4 regions of the Enterobacter dykesii genome follow, and region 2 is predicted to be linked to each of the others. Evidence: predicted binding sites of a transcription regulator. Region 2 holds the regulator's gene; each other region holds the start of a gene.
What was found. The regulator LexA, encoded in region 2, represses DNA repair genes until DNA is damaged. The targets are predictions, from matches to a motif close to TNCTGTATGTACATACAGNA.

Region 1: the regulator LexA is predicted to act here: its motif matches at 2,472-2,491, upstream of sulA (SOS-induced cell division inhibitor SulA).
Region 3: the regulator LexA is predicted to act here: its motif matches at 3,894-3,913, upstream of F0320_RS08600 (metal-dependent hydrolase).
Region 4: the regulator LexA is predicted to act here: its motif matches at 3,697-3,716, upstream of umuD (translesion error-prone DNA polymerase V autoproteolytic subunit).

Annotation. Positions count from the first base shown of each region.
Region 1 covers NZ_CP126604.1:1,537,623-1,543,483, forward strand. Annotated here, with positions in the region: gene matP (macrodomain Ter protein MatP) at 13-465, shown strand; gene ompA (porin OmpA) at 532-1,587, opposite strand; gene sulA (SOS-induced cell division inhibitor SulA) at 1,942-2,451, opposite strand; gene F0320_RS07195 (TfoX/Sxy family DNA transformation protein) at 2,669-3,295, shown strand; gene yccS (YccS family putative transporter) at 3,252-5,414, opposite strand; gene F0320_RS07205 (YccF domain-containing protein) at 5,434-5,861, opposite strand, start outside.
Region 2 covers NZ_CP126604.1:296,124-301,984, forward strand. Annotated here, with positions in the region: gene plsB (glycerol-3-phosphate 1-O-acyltransferase PlsB) at 74-2,494, opposite strand; gene F0320_RS01355 (diacylglycerol kinase) at 2,649-3,017, shown strand; gene lexA (transcriptional repressor LexA) at 3,126-3,734, shown strand; gene dinF (MATE family efflux transporter DinF) at 3,798-5,135, shown strand; gene F0320_RS01370 (CsbD family protein) at 5,256-5,465, shown strand; gene zur (zinc uptake transcriptional repressor Zur) at 5,535-5,861, opposite strand, start outside.
Region 3 covers NZ_CP126604.1:1,800,503-1,806,363, forward strand. Annotated here, with positions in the region: gene katE (catalase HPII) at 1-1,279, opposite strand, end outside; gene cedA (cell division activator CedA) at 1,483-1,722, shown strand; gene F0320_RS08595 (L-cystine transporter) at 1,770-3,161, opposite strand; gene F0320_RS08600 (metal-dependent hydrolase) at 3,289-3,879, opposite strand; gene hxpB (hexitol phosphatase HxpB) at 3,981-4,652, opposite strand; gene F0320_RS08610 (YniB family protein) at 4,801-5,337, shown strand; gene F0320_RS08615 (fructosamine kinase family protein) at 5,373-5,861, opposite strand, start outside.
Region 4 covers NZ_CP126604.1:1,987,434-1,993,294, reverse strand. Annotated here, with positions in the region: gene F0320_RS09640 (SDR family oxidoreductase) at 1-649, opposite strand, end outside; gene F0320_RS09635 (LysR family transcriptional regulator) at 746-1,633, shown strand; gene F0320_RS09630 (hypothetical protein) at 1,716-1,985, shown strand; gene umuC (translesion error-prone DNA polymerase V subunit UmuC) at 1,998-3,260, opposite strand; gene umuD (translesion error-prone DNA polymerase V autoproteolytic subunit) at 3,244-3,678, opposite strand; gene F0320_RS09615 (aldo/keto reductase family oxidoreductase) at 3,838-4,704, opposite strand; gene tcp (methyl-accepting chemotaxis citrate transducer) at 4,849-5,861, shown strand, end outside.

The DNA of each region.
Region 1 (5,861 bases), 1.2 Mb from region 2:
ACTGAGATCGCAATGAAATATCAACAACTGGAAAATCTCGAAAGCGGCTGGAAATGGAAGTACCTGGTCAAAAAGCACCGTGAAGGGGAGCTGATCACCTGCTACGTCGAAGCCAGCGCTGCGCAAGAAGCCGTGGATATTTTGCTGACCCTCGAAAATGAACCGGTACAGGTTAACGGCTGGATTGAGAAACACATCAATCCTGCACTGTTAAACCGGATGAAGCAAACTATCCGTGCGCGACGCAAACGGCATTTTAATGCTGAGCATCAGCACACTCGCAAAAAATCAATCGACCTGGAATTTGTTGTCTGGCAGCGACTGGCCGGGCTGGCACAACGACGGGGCAAAACGCTGTCGGAAACCATCGTGCAGCTGATTGAGGATGCAGAACATAAAGAGAAATACGCCAACCAGATGTCGACACTGAAGAACGACCTTCAGGCGCTGTTGGGTAAAAAGTAGATTTGTTTACTTTTCTTCAGACAATAAAAAACCCCGCATTGCGGGGTTTTTTTATAAGACGATAACTTATGCCGCTGGCTGAGTTACAACGTCTTTGATGCCTTTAACTTCGATCTCTACGCGACGATCTGGAGCCAGGCAGTCGATCAGTGCAGCGCGAGCTTTCACGTTGTCACAGGTGTTGCCAGTAACTGGGTTAGATTCGCCCATACCACGTGGGGAGATCTTGTTAGCTGGGATACCTTTAGAGATCAGGTAATCAACAACAGACTGAGCACGTTTCTCAGACAGTTTCTGGTTGTAAGCGTCAGAACCGATACGGTCGGTGAAGCCCAGAACCACTACGGAACCGTCTTTAGGATCCAGGTTGCTCAGCTGGGTATACAGCTGATCCAGTGCCTGCTGGCCTTCTGGTTTCAGAGTCGCTTTGTTGAAGTTGAACAGAACGTCAGACTTCAGAGTGAAGTGCTTGGTCTGTACTTCTGGAGCTGGAGCCGGCGCTGGAGCAACAACTGGTGCTGCTTCTTCCTGCTGGCCGAAACGGTAGGAAACACCTACGCTCAGCATGCCGTTGTCTGGACGAACACCAACGGTGTTGCCGTCGCCGATGTTGTTAACCCACTGGTATTCCAGACGGGTAGCGATGTCACGGGTCATAGCCCACTCAACGCCACCAGCGAATACTGGGGAAACACCGGTGTCATGGTTGTCACCAGAGATGTTGTTGCTGGAGTCTGCACGCCATACCATGCCGCCCAGACGGGTGTACACGTCCAGATCGTCAGTGATTGGGTAGCCCAGTTTAGCGGTCAGTTGAACGCCCTGTGCTTTGAAAGCGCCGTTGATGGTGTCGCCTTTGTATGGCATACGACCTAACCAGTCGTAACCCATTTCAAAACCAACATACGGGTTAACCTGATAGCCACCGAACGCACCTGCACCAAGCTGGCTCTCGTGAGTAGGGCCATCATTGTTCAGGCTGCTGTTGTACCAGCCGGTGTCGTGGAACTGAGACCAGCCCAGTTTACCACCTGCATACCAGGTATTATCTTTCGGAGCGGCCTGCGCTACGGTAGCGAAGCCAGCCAGTGCCACTGCAATCGCGATAGCTGTCTTTTTCATTTTTTGCGCCTCGTTATCATCCAAAATTCGCCATGAAAGTCTCAGGAGAGAATCACGGTTAAATCCTTCACCGGGGGGCGTGGTCAAATATAAATCTACCGATATCTTCGGCTTAGGCCGAGCACCCCTGGCGATGTAAAGTCTACAACGTAGCTGAAAACTTACAAGTGTGAAGTCCGTCAGGCATATGAAAAAAAAAGTTCCGTATACCGATTATTTAACATTTTTCGAACGAATTTTGTGCAATAAAATTAAGGAGAACCGCACCAGACAAGCCTTGCCGCAATTTTCAGACCGGGAACTTTAATGCCATCTTGTGGTCAAAAAAAATTCCAGGAAAAATCTTAATTTCACTCAATGATACAAATTTGAGTGAATTTTTAGCCCAGAAAGTTGTCCTCTGCGGTAAGAATCCGATCGAACCGGACGCATAATGAACCCGATTGCATTCCCTTCTTCAGCTGCTTCAGTCAGACGGAAATGTTCCTCTTCCGTCAATTCTTCCGGTAACCATCCAATCACCACGCTGTAATTTCCGGTGCGTAACGCGCGGATCATCGACTCAACGGTATCGCACGGCGGAAGCTGGTTAATTTGCATCACCTTAGTTAGAGGAAGGCCTGCGGACTGAACCCACTCACGGCTCAGTTTTTGCTGAGGCGTGAGCCAGAGCTGCCAGCGCGATTGCTGACCAAGCTGTTGCAATAACGGCAACAACAGAAGTTGCGTCAACAGGGACTGGTCTTCACGATAAACCACTTCACTGATAAGCCCCGTGGAAACACGCTCGACGGAATTCTGCGCGACATTGCCTGCGGTAGAAGAGAGAGAGGTTGAGCGATTTGCATAGCCTGAAGTGTGCATATTCATTCCAGCCCTGTAGTTACTGTATGGATATACAGTAACCCCTGTATGCATAAAGATCAACCTCATTTTCGGAAAGCGACTCGCAAAATTCATTCAATGTTGATGTCCCTCGAAAAATCATCTTGCTCATCGGCGATAAGTTGCCTATTTTCCTGCTAACGGATCCGCTAGTAAGAAATTTCGTTGTTACTTTATGATTTTGAAGGGAAATATCATGAAAAAGATATCTTATGAACGGATTTATAAATCCCAGGAATACCTCTCCCCGTTGGGCGAAATTCATCACCGGGCTCTGTTTGGAGGCTATACCCTGGCGGTAGATGATGCGGTGTTTGCCATGGTGTCAGACGGCGAACTTTATCTTCGCGCCTGTGAGGAGAGTGCGAAATACTGTGTAAAAAATGCCTCCTCTTTTTTGACGTTGATGAAGCGAGGCCGCCCGGTGCTGCTCAACTACTATCGTGTGGATGACGGATTATGGCAGGACAGGGAGCGGTTGCTTCAGCTCTCCTCGTTTGCGCTTAGTGCGGCAAGAAAAGAGCGCTATCAGCGCCATCAACGAAACCGCTTAAAGGATCTGCCAAACCTGACCTTTCAGCTTGAAGTCTTGCTCTTTGAAGCAGGCATCACTAATGAGGAAACGCTGCGTGCGCTGGGTGCCAGAGCGAGCTGGCTAAAGATGCGGGCAAAAAACAAAGCGCTCAGTATTAAGGTTCTCTTTGCGCTGGAAGGGGCTATCGAGGGGCTGCATGAGGCGGCACTCCCGGCAGGCATTCGCCGGGAGCTGACGGAGTGGTTTAATGCGCTACCTGAGCCACAGGAGAATCACTCCTCCAGGTAGCGATTTGCTGTTGCAGCCGGCAAATTTCAGGCAGCAGAGCGATAAGCAGGCCTATCTGCTGAAGTACCAGCGGCGCTTTGCTGTCGTTTCCAGGGTCAAGATGCGCAATGCGTTGAGCCAGTTCATCCAGCGCCTGTTGAACGCGCGGCTCATCGGCCGGTCGGTGATGAAGCGCGTCATCGACATAACAGACGGCGTCATCGAGCAGATTGAGAATACCCGGGTTGGTGAGTTTCTCGCGGTGGGCACCGAGCGTCGAAATATAGCTGGTGAACGTATGGTTCAGGCAGAGCAGGCGGAACGCCGTCTCACGAATCTCTGCCGTAGCGCGAGGCTCCGTTGACATATTAGAGACAACGGAGGCCAGTTCTGCGTCACTGTTATGCGCGTCGCGACGGGCTATCCGGTAAGCCAGGCGGTTATCGCGCCCCTGGTGGTACTGCTCCAGGATTGCGTCAAGATATCGACAGTTGGCGTTCATCGCCCTGTCTACCACGCGCGGCAAATTGCGGAAACGCCAGTCCGGCCAGATAAAGCTGACCGCGGCCCAGGCAATCGCACAGCCAATCAGGGTATCGATCACGCGGGGCAGGGCAACTTCAAACCCTTCACCCAGCAGGTTAAAGCAGAGCAGCACCAGCAGCGTGATGAACATGGTGGCATGGGCGTACTGCACGTTGCGAAACGCGAAGAACAACACGCCGGTGATTACAATCAGGATCAGTTGACCTTCAACGGAGGGCACAAAATAGAGCACCGGAAGGCCGATCGCGACGCCGACCAGCGTGCCGATAATGCGCAGCGCAAGACGGTGTCGGGTGGCGTTATAGTTCGGCTGGCAGACGAACAGGCTGGTCAGCAGGATCCAGTAGCCGTGGTGCAGCCCGGTTATCTGGATAAAGGCATACCCCACGCACAGCACCAGCGACATTCTCACCGCGTGGCGAAAGAGTGCCGACTCCGGCGTAAAGTTGCGGCTCAGCCGTAGCCACATATCGCTAACGCTGTGCACGCTGTCATCAGCAAGCTGATTTTCCACCTCACTGCCCGGCAGCGCCATCGCCTGTTCGGACTCGATTGTCGCCAGCTGAGCATCAATTGCCCGCAGGTTATTCAGCAGAAAGCCCAGCGCTTTGATGTGCTCCGGTGACGTTCCGCTGGCCTGAACGCGGTCGAGCGCCGCATCAAGGTGGCTGAATACGCGTTCAAAGCGGGGGTCATGCTGATAGGGCGTGCGCAGCAGAATGGAACGAGAGAGCTGCTGGCACGCCTGAGACTGCATGGACAGCAGGCGCTGGAAGCGGAACATCACGTCGCTATAGCGGAACTTCTCGCGCAGGGCAGCATACTGAACGTGCGAGGAGCTGGCACGTTCGTGAATATCCTGGGCGGCAAAATAGTAGTGTAAGGTCCTTCGTGTTCCGCGCTGACCGCGATCGCCGCGCAGACGGGTAAGCAGAGAGGCTTTTGTCTGGTTAAGGGTGGCGACCAGCTGGCCGTTTGCCAGCGCCAGATCGTAGAGCGGAGCCTGGCTTTCTTCCTCAATATCCGGGTCGAACAGCCGGGATTTCAGTTCCAGATAGTGGGCTAACTGCTCAAAGCTGCGGGCAAGATTATCCTGCAGCGGGCGAACGGGGAAGATCAGATGACCGGTTAGCGTCAGCAGGTTATACCAGATGGCGCCCAGCAGCAGGAGAACCGGCTGCTGGTACCACTGGTCGTACAGGGAAACGCCCAGCATGGTGTAGATGGCAATCAGCAATGCACCAAACGCGATGGTGGCATAGCGCTGCCCGAGGCCGCCCAGCAAAATAAACCCGCTGGTTGAGAGCGTAAGACCCAGAGCAAACAGCCAGGGCCACGGAAAAAGCAGCTCAACGGACGCTGACGCAATGAAAAAGCAGACGAGCGTAATGACCAGGTTACGTAAGCGCCCGGCCAGACGATCGTCCAGGTCCGCCAGCGCCCCGGCCACCACCCCCAGCGTAAGCGGAATGGTGAGCTTGACATCATTCAGCCACCAGGGCAGGGCAACCGTGCCGCAAAGCGCGATAAATATCCTGACGTTGTATAGCCAGGTGCTGTTCCAGGTATAACGGCGAAGCAGTGGGCTTAGCATAAACGCGGCCGGTCCTTATTTACTGAAAACGACGACGCGCGTTTGCTTCACGCGCCGCCTGGGCCACTTCTACCGGAACAACCCTGCGACCGACTGGCCAAAGAGCGATAGCGGCGATCTTAAAATTCGCGATCCCCACCGGAATACCAATAATCGTGATGCACTGTGCAATACCGGCAAAAATATGCATGATGCAGAGCCACCAGCCGAAGAAAATCAGCCACAGTATGTTCAGCAGGGTTCCGCCCGTATTCATCAGGGCGTTTTTGCTCTCCGGATTCAGCTCGTCAACGTGGATGGCTTCATTCCCGTAGGGGATTAAGGAGAGTTTTGTGATTTCCCAGCAGGAGCGGGTCAGGGGAAGCGTGAAAATCAGGACGATGCTCACCAGCGTGGCAAAAAGCCAGGAAAGGGTGGTGGCAAAACCGCCCAGCACAAAATTCAACA
Region 2 (5,861 bases):
ACGCTTACCGGGCCTTTATATTATGCAGAATGCCAGGCCGGGTCAGGTGAAACCACCACCCGGCTTTTTCACATCACTCGCCCTGCGTCGCACTCTCGATCGTCAAGCGAACGTCCGAGGTGATCAGTTCGGCCAGCATCTGGTACACCTTCAGGGTCTCTTCCGGCTCGGCATCGCCCGTATCGCTGATGTAGCCTTCGTCACGCAGCGTCAGGACCAGAGAGCTGAAGACCGCTTTGTCGAAGAACTCAGGGGCGTTAATGCCATGCAGAACGGACAGGCGCTGTGCCAGCGTCCGGCTCTCTTTCTCCAGCGTACCGCGGTTGATAGACGGGTTCGCACTCAGCAGCCAGAACGTAATGGCGTAGCGCTGCAGCGTTTCGCGCGCGCCGGCCGCCAGCAGTTGCAGGGTTCGGGAACGCGACGGATTGATGTGCAGCTCGTCATTTGAGACGGTGATCAGTCCCTGACGACGCAGCTCTTCCGTCAGTTTGTCCAGTTCGCCCGCCAGCTCGTCTTTGCTCCAGCGCAGGAACAGCTCCGCTTTCAGCATCGGATAGAGCGTCTCAACGTGACGCAATAGCTCCTGACGCGAAATACGGCGATGCTGGGTGATGATAGCCGCCATGAGCGACGGCAGCATCAGCATATGGGTGATGTTGTTGCGGTAGTAGGTCATCAGCACTGCCTGCTCGCGCGGCAGAATGATGATGTCGCCGATCGTGTCCTTTTCGACTTCAAACTTGTTCATCTGCAGCGCGTGATCGATAAGCTCACTGGCGGTAGCAGAAGGCACGGTTGAATCAACGGAATACGGCACGTTGCGCATCATGTCCAGATAGCAATCCAGCTGCTCCGTGAGCTGTTCGCGGGTCAGAGAACGCTGACGCGAAGCCAGAAGCGCCGTACAGCACAGGTTCATGGCGTTAGCCGCACCGGCGTTGTTAATGCGCACCATCAGCTCGGACGCGATGCCGTTGACCGTTGGCGTCAGCCAGGCCGGACGAATCGCTTCGATAGGATCGATGGATTCGCGCCACTCGGGAACGTGATGGTTCAGATACGTCATCAGCGGCATCGGTTCGCCGAAGTTCACGTAGCCCTGACCGAGATTGCGTAGCTTGCTCAAGCCGCGCAGCATCTGCGGCAGGCTCTCTTTCTCTTTGGTCGCACCGCGCAGCTCTTTGGCGTACGTGCCCACTTCCATCACGTGCTCATAGCCAATGTAGATTGGCACCAGCGTGATTGGACGGGTTCCTCCGCGCAGCATCGCCTGAATGGTCATCGACAGCGTGCCGGTCTTCGGATCGAGCAGGCGTCCGGTACGGGAACGACCGCCCTCCACGAAGTACTCAACGGAATAGCCGCGGCTGAACAGCTCGCCCAGATATTCGCGGAACACGGTGGAGTAGAGCTTGTTGCCCTTGAAGGTGCGACGGATAAAGAACGCGCCCAGGCGGCGGAAAATCGGACCTGCTGGCCAGAAATTCAGGTTGATACCGGCAGCAATATGCGGCGGTACCAGCCCCTGGTGATAGAGCACGTAGGAAAGAAGCAGGTAGTCCATGTGGCTGCGGTGGCAGGGAACATAGACAATCTCATGGCCATCGTGCGCCAGCTGGCGTACGCGCTCGGCGTTATGAACGTTGATGCCCTGATACAGGCGGTTCCAGGTAAAGCCGAGAATACGATCCGACAGGCGAATCATCTCGTAAGAGAAGTTCGCTGCAATCTCTTCCATCAGCGCAATGGCGTTCTGCTGGGCTTTCTCATGCGATATTTTCTTGCTGCGCGCTTCGTCTTCAACGGCGCGGGCAATCGCTTTGGAGGCCAGCAGCTTGTTGAACAGATCCTGACGCGCCGGGAGACGCGGCCCTACGGCAGCCAGGCGCTGGCGGGCGAAGTGCATACGCGCCACGCGCGCCAGTTTTTGCGCGATGATCTTGTCGGTACCGTGCTCGTCCGCCATTCGACGCAGCGAAACGGAAGGGGAGAAACGCACAAAGCTGTCGCGTCCCAGCCAGGAGACCGCGAAGAACTTCTGGATGCCGTTAAGCATGCGCAGCGGCGGGTTCTCTTCACCTTTTTCACGGCCCGGACGACGACCAAACATCACCGATACCGGCACCATCTGCACATCCAGATCGGGGTTGCTGCGGTGCAGGTCAAGATAGTCGTGGAACAGCTTGATGGACTCTTCTTTTGGCGTGTAGTAGGTAAACACGCGCGGTCCACCGTGAATGAAGACGTAGCGCGGCAGCAGCGTACCGTCAACTTCAAGCGGTTCAAGCGGGTCCGGTAAGTCATGCGCCAGACACTGGGCGCGAAGCGTCAGTAAGTCTGCCTTCGAGTTATAAGGCAAAACATACATAATAGGACGCGAGGTATCGAGCCCCAATTCCAGCGCGGGTTCTGCTGGGATAGACTTGCTTTTTACCAGGATGCTTAATGGTAAATTAAGTAATTTGTAGTAAATTCGTGGCCAGCCGGACATAAACGATGTAAAGCCTCTGGTTAATAATGCAATTGCGGCGCAAGGATAACAGAAAGCGCGCAAAATTTCTGTTGTTACCCGTCATACTTCAGGCTGTAGCGAAACGCGCTACAGTTCCTGTTACTGACGCTTTTTTTCATAAAAGGTTCTTTTAATGGCCAATAATACCACTGGGTTAACGCGTATCATCAAAGCTGCCGGCTATTCATGGAAAGGTTTCCGTGCCGCATGGGCCAACGAGGCCGCCTTTCGCCAGGAGGGCGTCGCCGCTATCATCGCGGTGATCGTCGCCTGTTTCCTTGATGTTGATGCTATTACCCGCGTACTTCTTATCGGTTCCGTACTTCTGGTGATGATAGTGGAAATTCTTAATAGCGCTATTGAGGCCGTTGTCGATCGCATTGGTTCAGATTTCCACGAGCTTTCTGGCCGCGCAAAAGACATGGGCTCTGCTGCCGTGTTGCTGGCGATTATCACTGCCGTTATCACCTGGGTCACGCTGCTTTGGTCACATTTCCGATGAGCCTCGAGGAATAATTAAGTCCCTGGTTTTTTGTGCAGTTTTTGGTTCCAAAATCGCCTTTGACTGTATATACTCACAGCATAACTGTATATACACCCAGGGGGCGGAATGAAAGCGTTAACGACCAGGCAGCAAGAGGTGTTTGATCTCATCCGGGATCATATCGGCCAGACGGGTATGCCACCGACGCGTGCGGAAATCGCGCAGCGTCTGGGTTTCCGTTCTCCAAATGCTGCCGAAGAACACCTGAAAGCGCTGGCGCGTAAAGGCGTGATTGAGATTGTTTCAGGCGCGTCACGCGGTATCCGCCTGCTGGTGGAAGAAGAGACGGGCATTCCGCTGATAGGCCGTGTTGCCGCCGGTGAGCCTTTACTGGCACAGCAGCATATTGAAGGCCACTACCAGGTCGATCCTGGCATGTTCAAACCGAGTGCTGATTTCCTGCTGCGCGTTAGCGGTATGTCGATGAAAGACATCGGTATTCTTGATGGCGATCTGCTTGCGGTGCACAAAACGCAAGATGTTCGTAACGGCCAGGTGGTTGTCGCGCGCATAGATGATGAAGTCACCGTAAAGCGTCTGAAAAAACAGGGGAACACCGTTCAGCTGCTGCCTGAAAACAACGAGTTCTCCCCGATTGTGGTCGATCTTCGCGAACATAACTTCTCTATCGAAGGACTGGCGGTTGGGGTCATTCGCAACGGTGAATGGCTGTAACCTCTTCCTGACAGGCTATGGCGCCGCTGTAGCCTGCTTCATTCCACACTTCCGGTATTTTTCATGTCACTGCTGACGGCATCAGATAAGGCATTGTGGCGTCTTGCTCTGCCGATGATTTTCTCCAATATCACCGTGCCCTTGCTGGGTCTGGTCGATACTGCCGTTATTGGTCATCTTGATTCGCCTGTTTATCTTGGCGGCGTGGCGATTGGCGCGACGGCAACCAGTTTCCTGTTTATGCTGCTGCTCTTTTTGCGCATGAGCACCACCGGGCTCACGGCACAGGCTTATGGTGCAAAAGATCCGCTGCGCCTGGCGCGCGCGCTGGTCCAGCCGCTGATTCTTGCGCTTGGTGCGGGAGCATTAATCATTGTATTGCGTGCGCCCCTGATCGACCTTGCGCTCCATGTTGTCGGCGGCAGCGAGGCGGTACTGGCTCAGGCGCGCCGTTTCCTTGAAATCCGCTGGCTCAGCGCGCCCGCCTCGCTGGCAAACCTGGTTCTGCTGGGTTGGCTACTGGGCGTGCAGTACGCCCGTGCGCCAGTGATTTTGCTGGTAGTAGGCAACCTTCTCAACATTGTGCTGGATGTCTGGCTGGTAATGGGCCTGCATATGAACGTGCGGGGCGCGGCGCTGGCGACGGCAATTGCCGAATATGGGACCTTTATCATTGGCTTGTGGATGGTCTGGCGCGTGCTGGTGATGCGCGGGATCTCCCTGGCGCTGCTCAAAACCGCATGGCGCGGCAATATCCGTAAGCTGCTGGCGCTTAACCGAGATATCATGCTGCGCTCGCTGCTGCTTCAGCTCTGCTTTGGCGCGCTGACGGTTTTCGGGGCCCGACTGGGCCCAGAAATTGTCGCGGTCAATGCGGTATTGATGACGCTGCTTACCTTTACCGCCTACGCGCTGGATGGCTTTGCCTATGCGGTAGAAGCGCATTCGGGCCAGGCGTACGGCGCGCGCGAAAGCGGGCAACTGCGGGACGTCTGGCGGGCAGCCTGCCGCCAGTCAGGGCTGGTGGCGCTGGCGTTCGGCCTGGTTTACGCCTGCTTTGGTGAGCAGATTGTTGCATTGCTGACGTCTATCCCTGCGCTACGCGAACTGGCGAGTCACTATCTCATCTGGCAAGTCATCTTACCGGTGGTCGGCGTCTGGTGTTATCTGCTGGACGGCATGTTTATTGGGGCGACGCGCGGAGCTGAAATGCGTAACAGCATGGCTGTTGCGGCCGTGGGGTTCGGCCTGACGCTGCTGACGCTTCCCTGGCTGGGTAATCACGGTTTGTGGCTGGCCCTGGCCGTTTTCCTCTCGCTGCGTGGGTTATCGCTGGCTTTTATCTGGCGGCGCCACTGGCAGAACAATACCTGGCTCCCCTCGCGGCACGATATATCGTAACGGTTAAAGATTCCGAATATGAAATCAACTGCCGAGTCCTTAACTACAATAATTATCACGTCCAGCAGAAAAGAACGTAACGGACGTTACGACCCGACGCTTAACTAAGAGGACACGATGATGAATAAAGACGAAATCGGCGGCAACTGGAAGCAGTTCAAAGGTAAAGCGAAAGAACAGTGGGGTAAGCTGACTGATGACGATATGACCGTCATTGAAGGTAAACGCGATCAGCTTGTCGGTAAAATCCAGGAGCGTTACGGCTACGCGAAAGACCAGGCGGAAAAAGAAGTGGGCGACTGGGAAAAACGCAACGACTACCGCTGGTAACCGGGCTATACCCGCAAGTACAAGGAAGTACACCCTGAGGGCGGCCATGAGCCGCCTTTTCTTTTGCCGTTAACGCGGTTTTTTCTTCACAAGAATAGAGTGGTCGTGCTGACACGCGTCCTGATGACGACAGGCTTCCACTTCCACGCAGGCAGAACACAGCCCGTGCGCTTCAATTACGTTATGACGCAGGGCAAAACCCATTTTTGCTGCCAGCGTATGCATAATATCTTCCACCCCTTCCGCAGCCTCTTCTTTCACCACGCCGCAGCGGTCACAGATAAACATCGCCGATGTGTGGGTGGGCTGATCGAACAGATGGCACAACACATAGCTGTTTGTGGACTCAACTTTATGCACGAATCCTTGTTCCAGCAGGAAATCCAGGGCGCGATA
Region 3 (5,861 bases), 1.5 Mb from region 2:
TTTCGTGGAAGTTCGGCCCGCCAAGACGGCTGATCTGCGTATCGGTATACGAGAACAAGCGACCCTGCAGGAGCGGATCGTTGGTGAAGTCCAGCCCCGGCACGATATGCCCCGGGTGGAACGCGGCCTGCTCGTTTTCGGCAAAGAAGTTATCCGGGTTACGGTTGAGCACCATTTTGCCCACCAGTTGAACCGGCACCAGCTCTTCCGGGATCAGCTTCGTCGGGTCAAGCAGGTCGAAATCGAACCTAAATTCGTCCTCTTCCGGAATGAGCTGCAGACCCAGTTCGTATTCCGGGAAGTCGCCCGCTTCAATGGACTCCCATAGCTCGCGGCGATGGAAGTCCGGATCGCGTCCGGTCAGCTTCTGCGCCTCGTCCCACACCAGCGAGGCTTTGCCCGCTACCGGCTTCCAGTGAAAGCGCACAAACGTGGCTTTCCCCTCGGTGTTGATCATCCGGAAGGTGTGGATGCCAAACCCTTCCATGGTGCGGTAGCTGCGTGGAATGCCGCGGTCTGACATCGCCCACATCACGTTGTGTAAGGTTTCAGGCTGCAGGGAGACATAGTCCCAGAAGGTGTCGTGCGCACTTTGTCCCTGCGGTATGGCCCAGTGGGGCTCCGGTTTTACCGCATGGACAAAGTCAGGAAATTTATGCGCATCCTGAATGAAGAACACCGGGGTGTTATTGCCCACCAGATCGAAAATACCCTCTTCGGTATAAAACTTGGTGGCAAAGCCGCGGATATCTCGAACCGTGTCCGCCGACCCTGCGCCGCCCTGCACGGTGGAGAAGCGCACAAATACCGGAGTGATTTTGTCCGGGTCGGAGAGGAAGTCCGCTTTGGTGATGTCTTTCAGGCTCTTGTAGGGCTGGAAGTAGCCGTGCGCAGCCGAGCCGCGCGCGTGGACGATGCGTTCCGGTATCCGCTCGTGGTCAAAATGGGTGATTTTTTCCCGCAGGATAAAGTCTTCCAGCAGGGTTGGCCCGCGCGCGCCTGCGCGAAGGGAGTTCTGATCGTCAGCAATGCGTACGCCCTGATTGGTGGTGAGCGCAAAACCTTCGCCGCCTTTACGGTGTGGCTCAAGCGATTTCAGCTTCTCGTTTCCCGTGTCCGGCGATTTCATGCTTCCCGGTGCGGTAGGCTGTTCGCCCGGTGCGGAAGGGCCAGGGGAGGGGCGGTGAGAGCCGTCAGCAGGGGCGAGAGAGTCCATACCCGGTTGAGATTCTTCAGTGCCATGAATCGGTGATTGATGTGTTTTATCTTTGTTCGACATTGCACGCTTCTCCTTTATCCATTGCTAAAAACCCTATTAAGGATAGAACAATGTCGCGGGATGGCTCGCGAACTAAGAGTTTTCACATGCCGTCATTGACGAAAGGAGCCTTCTCGTCCACTCGGGGCGCGACGGAAGGCAGCAGGATCGGCTATCATAGAATTTTCCTGCTTCAAGAATTTGCTTTAGTGAACCAGTCGCTTATGAAACCTCTTCGTCAACAAAACCGCCAGGTTATTAGCTATGTGCCCCGCGTTGAGCCCGCGCCGCCTGACCATGCCCTGAAAGTGGAGGGCTTTCGCGATGTCTGGCAGCTGCGGGGGAAATATGTGGCCTTTGTGCTGATCGGCGAACACTTCCGTCGTTCACCCACGTTTACGGTGCCGGAATCGGCGCAGCGGTGGGCGATGCAGATCCGCCAGGATGAAGAGGTTGAAGAATAACAGCCATAAAAAAACCGCCATCAGGCGGTTTTTTTATTTCAAAGTGATTAACGGTGCGCCAGCTCGGCGTCGTCTTCACTTTCCAGAATCGCTTTGTCGGTCTGCTTCAGCCACTGGCTGGTCAGCGTACCGGCGGTCATGGAGCCGCTCACGTTCAGCGCGGTACGGCCCATGTCGATCAGCGGCTCAACGGAGATCAGCAGGGCGACCAGCGTCACCGGCAGACCCAGCGCAGGCAGAACAATCAGCGCAGCAAAGGTTGCGCCGCCACCAACGCCCGCAACGCCTGCGGAGCTTATGGTAACAATTCCGACCAGCGTGGCGATCCAGACCGGATCCAGCGGGTTGATCCCAACCGTTGGGGCAACCATCACCGCCAGCATCGCCGGGTAGAGTCCCGCACAGCCGTTCTGACCAATGGTGGCACCAAAGGAGGCAGAGAAGCTGGCGATGGATTCAGGCACGCCCAGACGACGGGTCTGCGCTTCAACGTTCAGCGGAATAGACGCGGCGCTGGAACGGCTGGTGAAGGCAAAGGTCAGTACCGGCCAGACTTTACGGAAGTATTTCAGCGGGCTGACGCCGTTCACGCCCAGCAGGATGCCGTGCACCACGAACATGATGCCCAGGCCCAGATAAGAGGCGACAACGAAGCTGCCCAGCTTAATGATGTCCTGCAGGTTAGAGCCGGCAACCACTTTGGTCATCAGCGCCAGCACGCCGTAAGGGGTGAGCTGCATGACCAGACGAACCAGCTTCATTACCCAGCTTTGCAGGGTGTCAATTGCGGTCAGCACGCGCTCGCCTTTTGGCGCGTCGTCTTTCAGCAGCTTCAGCGCCGCTACGCCCAGGAACGCGGCGAAGATAACCACGCTGATGATCGAGGTTGGGCTCGCACCGGTCAGGTCAGCAAAAGGGTTCTTCGGAATGAAGGAGAGCACCATCTGCGGCACGGTCAGGTCAGCCACTTTACCAACGTAGTTGGTTTGAATCGCGGTAAGACGCGCCGTTTCAGCGGTACCCTGAACCAGACCCTCTGCGGTCAGGCCAAACAGGTTTGTGACCAGCACACCCACCAGCGCGGCAATCAGCGTGGTGAAAAGCAGCGTACCAATGGTCAGGAAGCTGATTTTTCCCAGCTGAGTCGCGTTATGCAGGCGAGCAACGGCGCTCAGAATAGAGGCGAACACCAGCGGCATAACGATCATCTGCAGCAGCTGAACATAGCCGTTACCGACGATGTTGAACCACTGAATGGAATCTTTCAGAACTGGATTATCGGAGCCATAAATTGCCTGTAATGCCAGACCAAATACGACACCCATGGCCAGACCAACCAGCACTTTTTTCGCCAGGCTCCACTGCTTGTGGCGCGCCTGCGCGAGAAGCAATAGCAATACAACGAACACAACGACGTTCGCGATGAGTGGAAAATTCATCCCCGTTCTCCTGATTTATTATTGGGTCGGTTTTTACCGATCCTGTTGGCGGAAGGTTAGCAGAAGTGTGATGCAGCGCTTATATCCAAATGGAATGGGTTATGACAAATGGGATAATTTTGTCGGTTTACTGTTCAATCTGGTGATGAATAAAGCGATTGAACTGAAATTGCAGCGAATTAATCATCTGGGATGACCAGCGAACTGCACTGTTTTCGGGCAAGGTTTGCGGCATCCAGACGGCGTAAGCAAACAGCGCCATGCACAATACGCGCTCAAGCTGGTTGCCTTTCTGCGGTGCGAGGATCGGAAAACGGAAACGCCAGCGGCAGGGCCAAAGCAGCGGCACGCCCGCAGGCGTCAGCATATCGGCGAGAATATGGCTTAAATAGCCCAGCACCATCCCCTGGATGGCATCAGCGGGGACTATCCAGCTTTCGGGCACTTTTAAATAGAAAAGCGTCAGCAGGCCAAACACGGCCAGCAGGCTGTGCGTAAACCCCCGGTGGCCGAACGCGCGGGCGATGGGTTTCGACACCCACTTCAGGCGTTGTCCGAGAAAGGATTTAGGATGGTCAATGTCGGGCAGCAGACAGGTCAATACGGCGGAAGGGACAATATGCCACCAGTCCCCCTGTGCCAGCACGGGGGTGAGTTCAGCGTTTTTGGCAAATACTGCGCACGCAATAGAAAAAAGCAGGTGGCCTTCCGCCGTCATGATAAAACCCACAAAACTGTCAATTCATACAGTATAGGGTTTTTATACAGTAGGCGGAAGAGGTGACGGTGTAACTGTTTGTCACAAACTAGAGAAGGGCGTTAACCGCCCTGCAGATGATGCGCCGTGAGTTCTGCCAGTGAATTAAGCTTCACGTCGGCAAGAGCAAACCGGGGATCGTGACGGCCTTCTTCAGCGGGCACCACAATGGAACGCATCCGTGCAGCCTTCGACGCCACCATACCGTTAACGGAATCTTCCAGCGCAACGCAGTTGAGGGGATCCAGGCCAAGCTTTGCGGCACAGTCCAGATAGACCTGCGGGTGCGGCTTGCTGTAAGGCAATTTTTCAGCGGACGCCAGCGCGTCGAAGCTGTCGCGCAGTTCAAACATCGTGAGCACTTTTTCAAGCATATGCAGCGGTGAAGCCGAGGCCAGGCCAACCTTCAGCCCCTGGGCTTTACACAGCGCGACAGCCTCGCGTACGCCGGGCAGCAGCGGCCTGTTCTCTTCCACCAGAGAAATGGCGCGGCTGATAATGCGTGCGGTCACCTCATCGCGATTGGGCCCTACCCACGGCTGTTGGGCAAACCACAGGTCAACCACCATATCGATGCGCAGACCCAGGGTATCGGGAAGTTCATTACGGCGGCTGATATCCACGCCCAGGCTGGCCATCACATCCAGTTCGGCGCGATCCCACAGCGGTTCGGAATCGATCAGCAATCCATCCATGTCAAAAATTGCGGCAAGAATTTTGCGCGGTGTCGACATCACAACGTCTCCTTATCCAGGGTGTTCGACAGACGATACGTGCTAAGCACAATCTGCAATTTAGCATATTGCTTTTAAAGAGCGGGCGAAATTGATGACCAGCAGGTAGACTTAGGCACAAATAACGCGTCTTTATGAAGAGGAACTGATGACGTATCAACAAGCTGGACGCATTGCGGTCTTAAAACGTATTGCTGGCTGGGTGATTTTTATTCCTGCCGTCATTTCTACGCTGATTTCTGTACTTAAATTTATGTACGACCACAGCGAAAAACAGCCGGGTATCAATGCGGTAATGCTTGATTTTGCTCATGTCATGATTGAGATGATGCGTTTTAATACGCCATTTTTGAATGTCTTCTGGTTTAACTCACCGACCCCGGATTTTCATCAACAGCTGAATATCGGTTTTTGGGTGATATATGCCCTGATCTTTGTCGCGCTGGCACTGCAGGCCTCTGGCGCGAGAATGAGTCGCCAGACCCGCTTTTTACGCGAAGGCGTTGAGGATCAGTTGATTCTGGAGCAGGCCAAGGGCCCGGAAGGCATGAGCCGGGAGCAGATTGAATCCCGCATCGTTGTGCCGCGTCACACCATTTTCCTGCAAATTTTCCCGCTCTATATCCTTCCCGTGATTATCATTGTGGCGGGATACTTCTTCTTCTCACTGCTCGGTTTTCTGTAAGCGATAGGGGTGGCGGCAAGGCCACCCGTCTCTTCTCAGGCGGCAAGCATGCGCTCGAGTGCCCGCTGCGCGTTAACAATGTGTTCTCCGCCAAAAAGAATGGCACGATTCATCAGCGTATAAAGCTGATACACCGGCTGGCGGTCGAGAAAACCGGGCGGCAGGGGGGAAACAGACTGGTATCCGTCGTATATCTGCGGCGGCTGCTCAGGATGAAGCGGCAGCATGGCTAGATCGCACTCTCTGTCACCCCAGTAGCAGGCCGGGTCAAAGATGTACGGGCCGTTGGGACCCAGCGCGCAGTTATTGGACCACAAATCGCCGTGAAGCAGCGACGCCTGAGGCTGGTGGGATGCCAGACGCTGCTGGACGTGCTCGACGATGGCGTCGATATTGCCAAACTCCAGCCCTTTCTCGGCGGCCAGCTCAAGCTGCCAGCCAATGCGCTGCTCGGCAAAAAACGTCGACCAGCGACGCTGCCAGGCATTGGGCTGTGGCGTGGTGGAGAGATCGTTGTCAAAGTC
Region 4 (5,861 bases), 1.7 Mb from region 2:
CGGTATGGTCAACGATGCTGTGCCAGGCCTGTTCCGAACCGGGGAAACGCAGCGGTAAACCCTGCGCCCTGCACAGGGAGGCGTACAGGGCAATGCTCAGCGCAAGGTTCATGACATTGCCCGGTATCGGGCTCCCCACCACGCCCGGCCTGACGGCATTCCAGTGCCAGCCTTTCCCCCGCTGAAACTGGCTGAGCCACGCGAGTTGCGCGGCGTTAAATTCGGCACCCGGCACGCCGGGATCGCTTTCCCGCGCCGGGGTTTTAAACGGCCCCAGATGCGCACCATAAACTTTGTACCCCTGCATCAGGCTTACCGTCTGCAAAGGTGCCGTTTTTTCGAGGGTGCTGACCAGATTACGCAGCATGGTGACGTTCGGTTCAACCATGTCCGTCCAGTTCGCCGCGTTCGCCCAGGCGCTGTAAAAAATGTGGGTGACACCGTCCAGGGCGTCCAGCGCCCGCGCGGTATCCTGCGCATCCAGTAAATCGACGTTCACCATGGGAATGCCGTCCGGGTGGGTTACCGCGTGGCGACTGAGACCGATCACCTCCCACTGATGGTGCAGGAGCGTGTTGACCAGCTGTCTGCCGACAATGCCGCTGGCGCCCGCGACCAGGGCGACGTTGTGTTGCTGCATCTTATTCATGGTGTTTCTCCGAAAAGGTGACAGACGCAGTGTGATCTATTATTTTTTCTGGAGATACCCCCTGAAATCGATGGAACTTATAAGCAGAATCATTAAATGAATAATAAGCTCACCGCCATTTCTACCTTTCTACGCGTCGCTGAAGCGGGCTCGTTTTCGGCGGCCGCCCGGCAGACCGGTATTAAGCAGTCCGCCGTCAGTCAGCAGATCGCAGCACTTGAGGATGAGCTTGGCGTGGTGCTGCTGCACCGTACGACGCGTACGATGAAGCTGACCGAACAGGGTGAACGTTACCGGCGTGATATGCAGCTTGTGCTGGACGCTATGGGGGAAGCGGAGAGGCGTTTGCATCCTGCCGATCATCGCGTTCAGGGGCGCGTCCATGTCCAGTTACCGAGCGGCCTGGGGCAGATCATTTTGCCGCATCTGCTGGCGCTACAGCGTCTGCATCCCGAACTGCAGCTGATGATTTCCCTGGATGACCGCCTTGCCGATCTGGTGACGGAGGGCGTGGATGTCGCGATACGGCTGAGCAGTGAGCCTCCGCAGGCGCACGCGGCTCGCGTACTGGGGCGGATTGAAGCCGCGCTGTTTGCCGCTCCCGGTTTTCAGGCGGTACACGCCGTCAGCGAACTGACCACGCTGCCACACGTACGGTTCAGCGGTATTCCGCTGGATGCCCCCCTGCGCCTGATTTCTGACGAGGAAACGGTCGAGGTCAACGTGAATACCGTTTTCCGTGCCAACACCAGCGACGCGCTGCTGCAGGCGCTGGAATCCGGCATGGGTATCGGCGGCATGCAGCGACCGCTCGTGGCCGGGGCGCTGCAGGCGGGCACGCTGGTACCGGTGCTGCCCGACTGGCGGTTACCCGATCGCTTCCTCTATGCCGTCTATCCTGACGCCCGCTTTATTCCGCAGCGCGTCAGAAAGGTCGTCAGCGTAATAGAGCAGTTACTGCCTGAAATACTCAAGAAAAACTGATTGCTCCCCCTGAAATCACGTGCATTTTTTAACCGCCAGGAATAGAGTGTTTTTACCGTATCCTCCTCTTTCTGGAGCACTTATGCCGGATTACCGTTTTTTCCAAAAAGGCCCGAACCTGATTGCGATCGAGAGCGCAAACATCGATGCGGCCGCTCAGCTCATCGCTCAGGGGTTTGAAAAACAGTTTGAGGAGATTGGCGCCGCGGATGAAAAAGAGGCGCTTACCCGCCTTGCCGATATCCGTAAAAATAACGAGATCGATCGCCACAACTTCCTGGCCGGTGCGGGCCAAATGCCGTGGATCGGCGTGCTGACGGCTGCGGCAACCTGGTTGACGCAAAAGAAATAACGCAACCATCTTCTACTTCGCCACCGGCAAATCGGCGTACCGCGTCGTATAGGCCGGTGACAGCATCTCACGCTTCATCGCCCAGGATTTCTCAATACCCTGCCCGGCAAACCATATCTTCCCTTTGCCGGAATGATTTACGCTGTCCATCATCTCCATCAGCGCCGCGCTGTTGGCGCGCAGACGATTATCGTCAAACAAATTAAGCTGGGCGACGCCGCTGCTGAAAAAGTCCGCCAGCATGACCCCGGCTTTCATATAGCGATATCCGTCAAGCCATATACGCCCCAGCGCCTCCGTGGCGGCGCGGATGATATCCCGCGAATCATTGGTGGGCGTCATCAGGGTGACGGAAGCCTGATTGCCGTAATAAATTTCGTTGTCCGCGTGCGGGCTGGTGCGGACAAATACGCTGATAAAACGACAGTATTGATGCTCGCCGCGCAGTTTTTCCGCAGCGCGTTCCGCGTAGGCGCAAATGGCCTGGTGCATCTCCTCGTACTGCGTAATACGGTGTCCAAACGAACGGCTACAGATGATTTGCTGCTTCGTGGGGGTGAACTCCTCCAGATCAAGGCAGGGCTCACCGCGCAGCTCGCGGGCCGTACGTTCCAGCACTACGTTGAAATGTTTGCGGATGACCCAGGATGAGGCTTCTGCCAGCTCCAGCGCCGTGGTGATGCCCATAGCGTTGAGCTTTTTCGTGATGCGCCGCCCTACTCCCCACACCTCATCTACCGGAACCTTTTCCAGCAGCTTACGCTGCCGCTCGCGGCCTGAGAGATCGACCACGCCGCCTGTGCTGGCCCAGCGTTTCGCCGCATAGTTGGCCAGCTTCGCCAGCGTTTTGGTCGGGGCAATACCGACGCCAACGGTTAGGCCCGTATTTTTTAAGACCTGCGTGCGCATCTGGTGACCGAACGCTTCCAGCGACAGGCAGTGGCTGACCCCTGAAACGTTCACGAACGCCTCATCGATGGAGTAAATCTCTATTGCCGGGGCGAGATCGGTCAGCGTCTGCATCACCCGACTGCTGAGATCGGCATACAGCGCATAGTTCGAGCTAAATACGTAAACCTTTGACGTATATAGCTTTTCTTTGAATTTAAAATACGGCTCACCCATTTTTATGCCGAACTGCTTTGCCTCCCGCGACAGCGAAATAATGCAGCCGTCGTTATTGGAAACCACCACAATGGGCTTCCCCTGCAGATCGGGGCGGAAGACCCGCTCGCAGGAGGCGTAGAAGCTATTCACATCAACCAACGCGAACATGTTTATGCGTTTTGAGCGTGTGGGTGACGACGCCGAAGATCTGCAGCTCCTCTTCGGACTGAAAGGTAATCGGCTGATAGCGAGCATTATGCGGCAGAAGTCTCAGAACCGGGCGGGTCTGTAGCTCTTTCACCGTAAACTCACCGGCGACCGACGCCACGACGATATCCCCATGGTCGGCATTTAACGAACGATCGACCACCAGCAGATCTCCGTCGCCGATCCCCGCCCCAATCATGGAGTCTCCACTCACCTTGATAAAATAGGTCGCACTGGGGTGTCTTACTGCCAGCCGGTTAAGATCGAGACGATCTTCAACATAATCCTGCGCCGGGCTGGGGAAACCACAGGCAACGCGCTCTAAAAACAAAGGTAATTCAATGACTTGCTTTTGGTGATAAGAAAAGAGAGTGTCCATAATGCCTTTCTCGCCAAATACTGTATATAAATACAGTATTACGAATTATGGCCAGGGATCAAGGTCATTTCCGAAGGCGAACCCAAACGCCTTGAAGTGTCAGAAGATTTAAAACGCGCAAAGCCCGGAAGCACACTTACGGCTTTGCGCCTGTGCCGATCAGTCCATCAACGTATTCAATGTTTCCAGCGCGTCAGGCGGCAGCTGCAGCTCCCCCGCCGCGAGGTTTTGCCGCAGATGCGCCACGGAAGAGGTGCCAGGGATCAGCAGGATATTCGGTGAACGCTGCAGCAGCCATGCCAGCGCGACCTGCATTGGCGTGGCGCCCAGTGAATCCGCGACGGCCTGCAGCCCGGAAGATTGCAGTGGCGTAAAGCCTCCCAGTGGGAAGAACGGCACATACGCGATCCCCTGCTGCGCCAGCAGATCCACCAGCGCGTCATCCCCCCGGTTCACAATATTGTACATGTTCTGCACGCACACCACCGGGACCATCTTCTGGGCTTCCGCAACCTGGGTGGCCGTGACGTTGCTCAGGCCAATATGACGCACCAGCCCCTGCTGCTGTAATTCGGCCAGGGTGGAGAGTGGTTCAGCAATCGACCCTTCCGCCGGCCCGTGTGCGCTGAACATGATCCTGAGATTCACCACGTCCAGCACGTCCAGCTGTAGATTACGCAGGTTGTCATGCACCGCCTGCGTCAGTTCCTGCGCGGAAAAGGCCGGTAGCCAGGCGCCTTTGTCGTTGCGACGGGCGCCAATCTTGGTGACGAGCGTCAGATCGTCCCGGTAAGGGTGAAGCGCCTCGCGGATCAGCTGGTTAGTGACATGAGGACCATAAAAATCACTGGTATCAATGTGGTTCACCCCGGCCGCCACCGCTTCGCGCAGCACGTCCAGCGCGGCCTGCTTATCCTTCGGTGGGCCAAAAACGCCCGGTCCGGCGAGCTGCATCGCACCGTAGCCCAGTCGTTTAACCGTCCGCGTCCCGAGCGCGTACGTCCCGCTTTTATCAATGCTGCTCATGTTAACCTTCCTCATAAAAATGATCCGGATTTACAACAGGTTCCTCACCGGAGCCCTTAGTTAAGCGCGAGTTAAATTAAAGTTTAAATTCTATACGACGATAGTATTGGTGTACCTCTGCATCCTTTCTAACGGACGACCGCTATGCTGAAAAATCTGCACGTGATTACCGGTATTATCTTTGCCCTCACCATATTCTGTCTGCTGCAAGTTGTCACGGGAGGGTTGTTCTACTCTGCCGTCAGCAACGATCGCCATAACTTCCAGAATTCCGGCGTGCTCAATGCCCAGCAGGAAAGCCTGAGCGACAGCGTAAACACGCTGGTGAAAACACGCGTCACCGTCACCCGCGTGGCGATCCGCTACCTGAAAAACCAGCGTGACCCGGCTTCCCTTGCGGCGATCAACAAACTGCTTGGCACCGCGGGCGACTCGCTGGCAAAAGCCGAAGCCTATAACAAAGAGTGGCAGAAACTGCCGCAGGTTAACGGCCAGCAGGCGGCATTGACCGACGAGATGCAGAAATCCTGGAACCAGATGCACGAAGTGATGCGCTTATCGATTGAGTATCTGCGCGCCGACAACTACCAGGCCTATGGCGATCTGGACGCCCAGCAGGCGCAGGACGATATGGAAGCGGTCTATAACCGCTGGCGCGCCGAAAACAACACCCTGCTGAAGGCCGCAACCGAAGAGAACCAGAGCAGCTTCACGCAGATGCAGTGGACGCTGGCGGCTATTCTGCTGGCCGTTATCGCGGTTCTGGTGGTCATCTGGCAGGGTTTACAACACCTGCTGTTAAAACCACTCCACTCCATTATGAACCATATTCGCGCTATTGCAGGGGGCGACCTGACGCAGGAGATCGCTATCTCCGGTCGCAATGAGATGGGTCAGTTGGCCGCCGGTCTGCATGAGATGCAGCAGTCGCTGGTGACCACCGTCAGCGCCGTACGTGGAAGTACCGATTCCATCTACACCGGCGCAGGCGAAATTGCCGCGGGGAGCAACGATCTTTCCGCCCGCACCGAGCAGCAGGCCGCCTCGCTCGAAGAGACCGCCGCCAGCATGGAAGAGCTGACCGCGACGGTTAAACAGAACTCCGATAACGCCCGTCAGGCCACGCTGCTGGCGAAAAACGCCTCTGAAACGGCCGC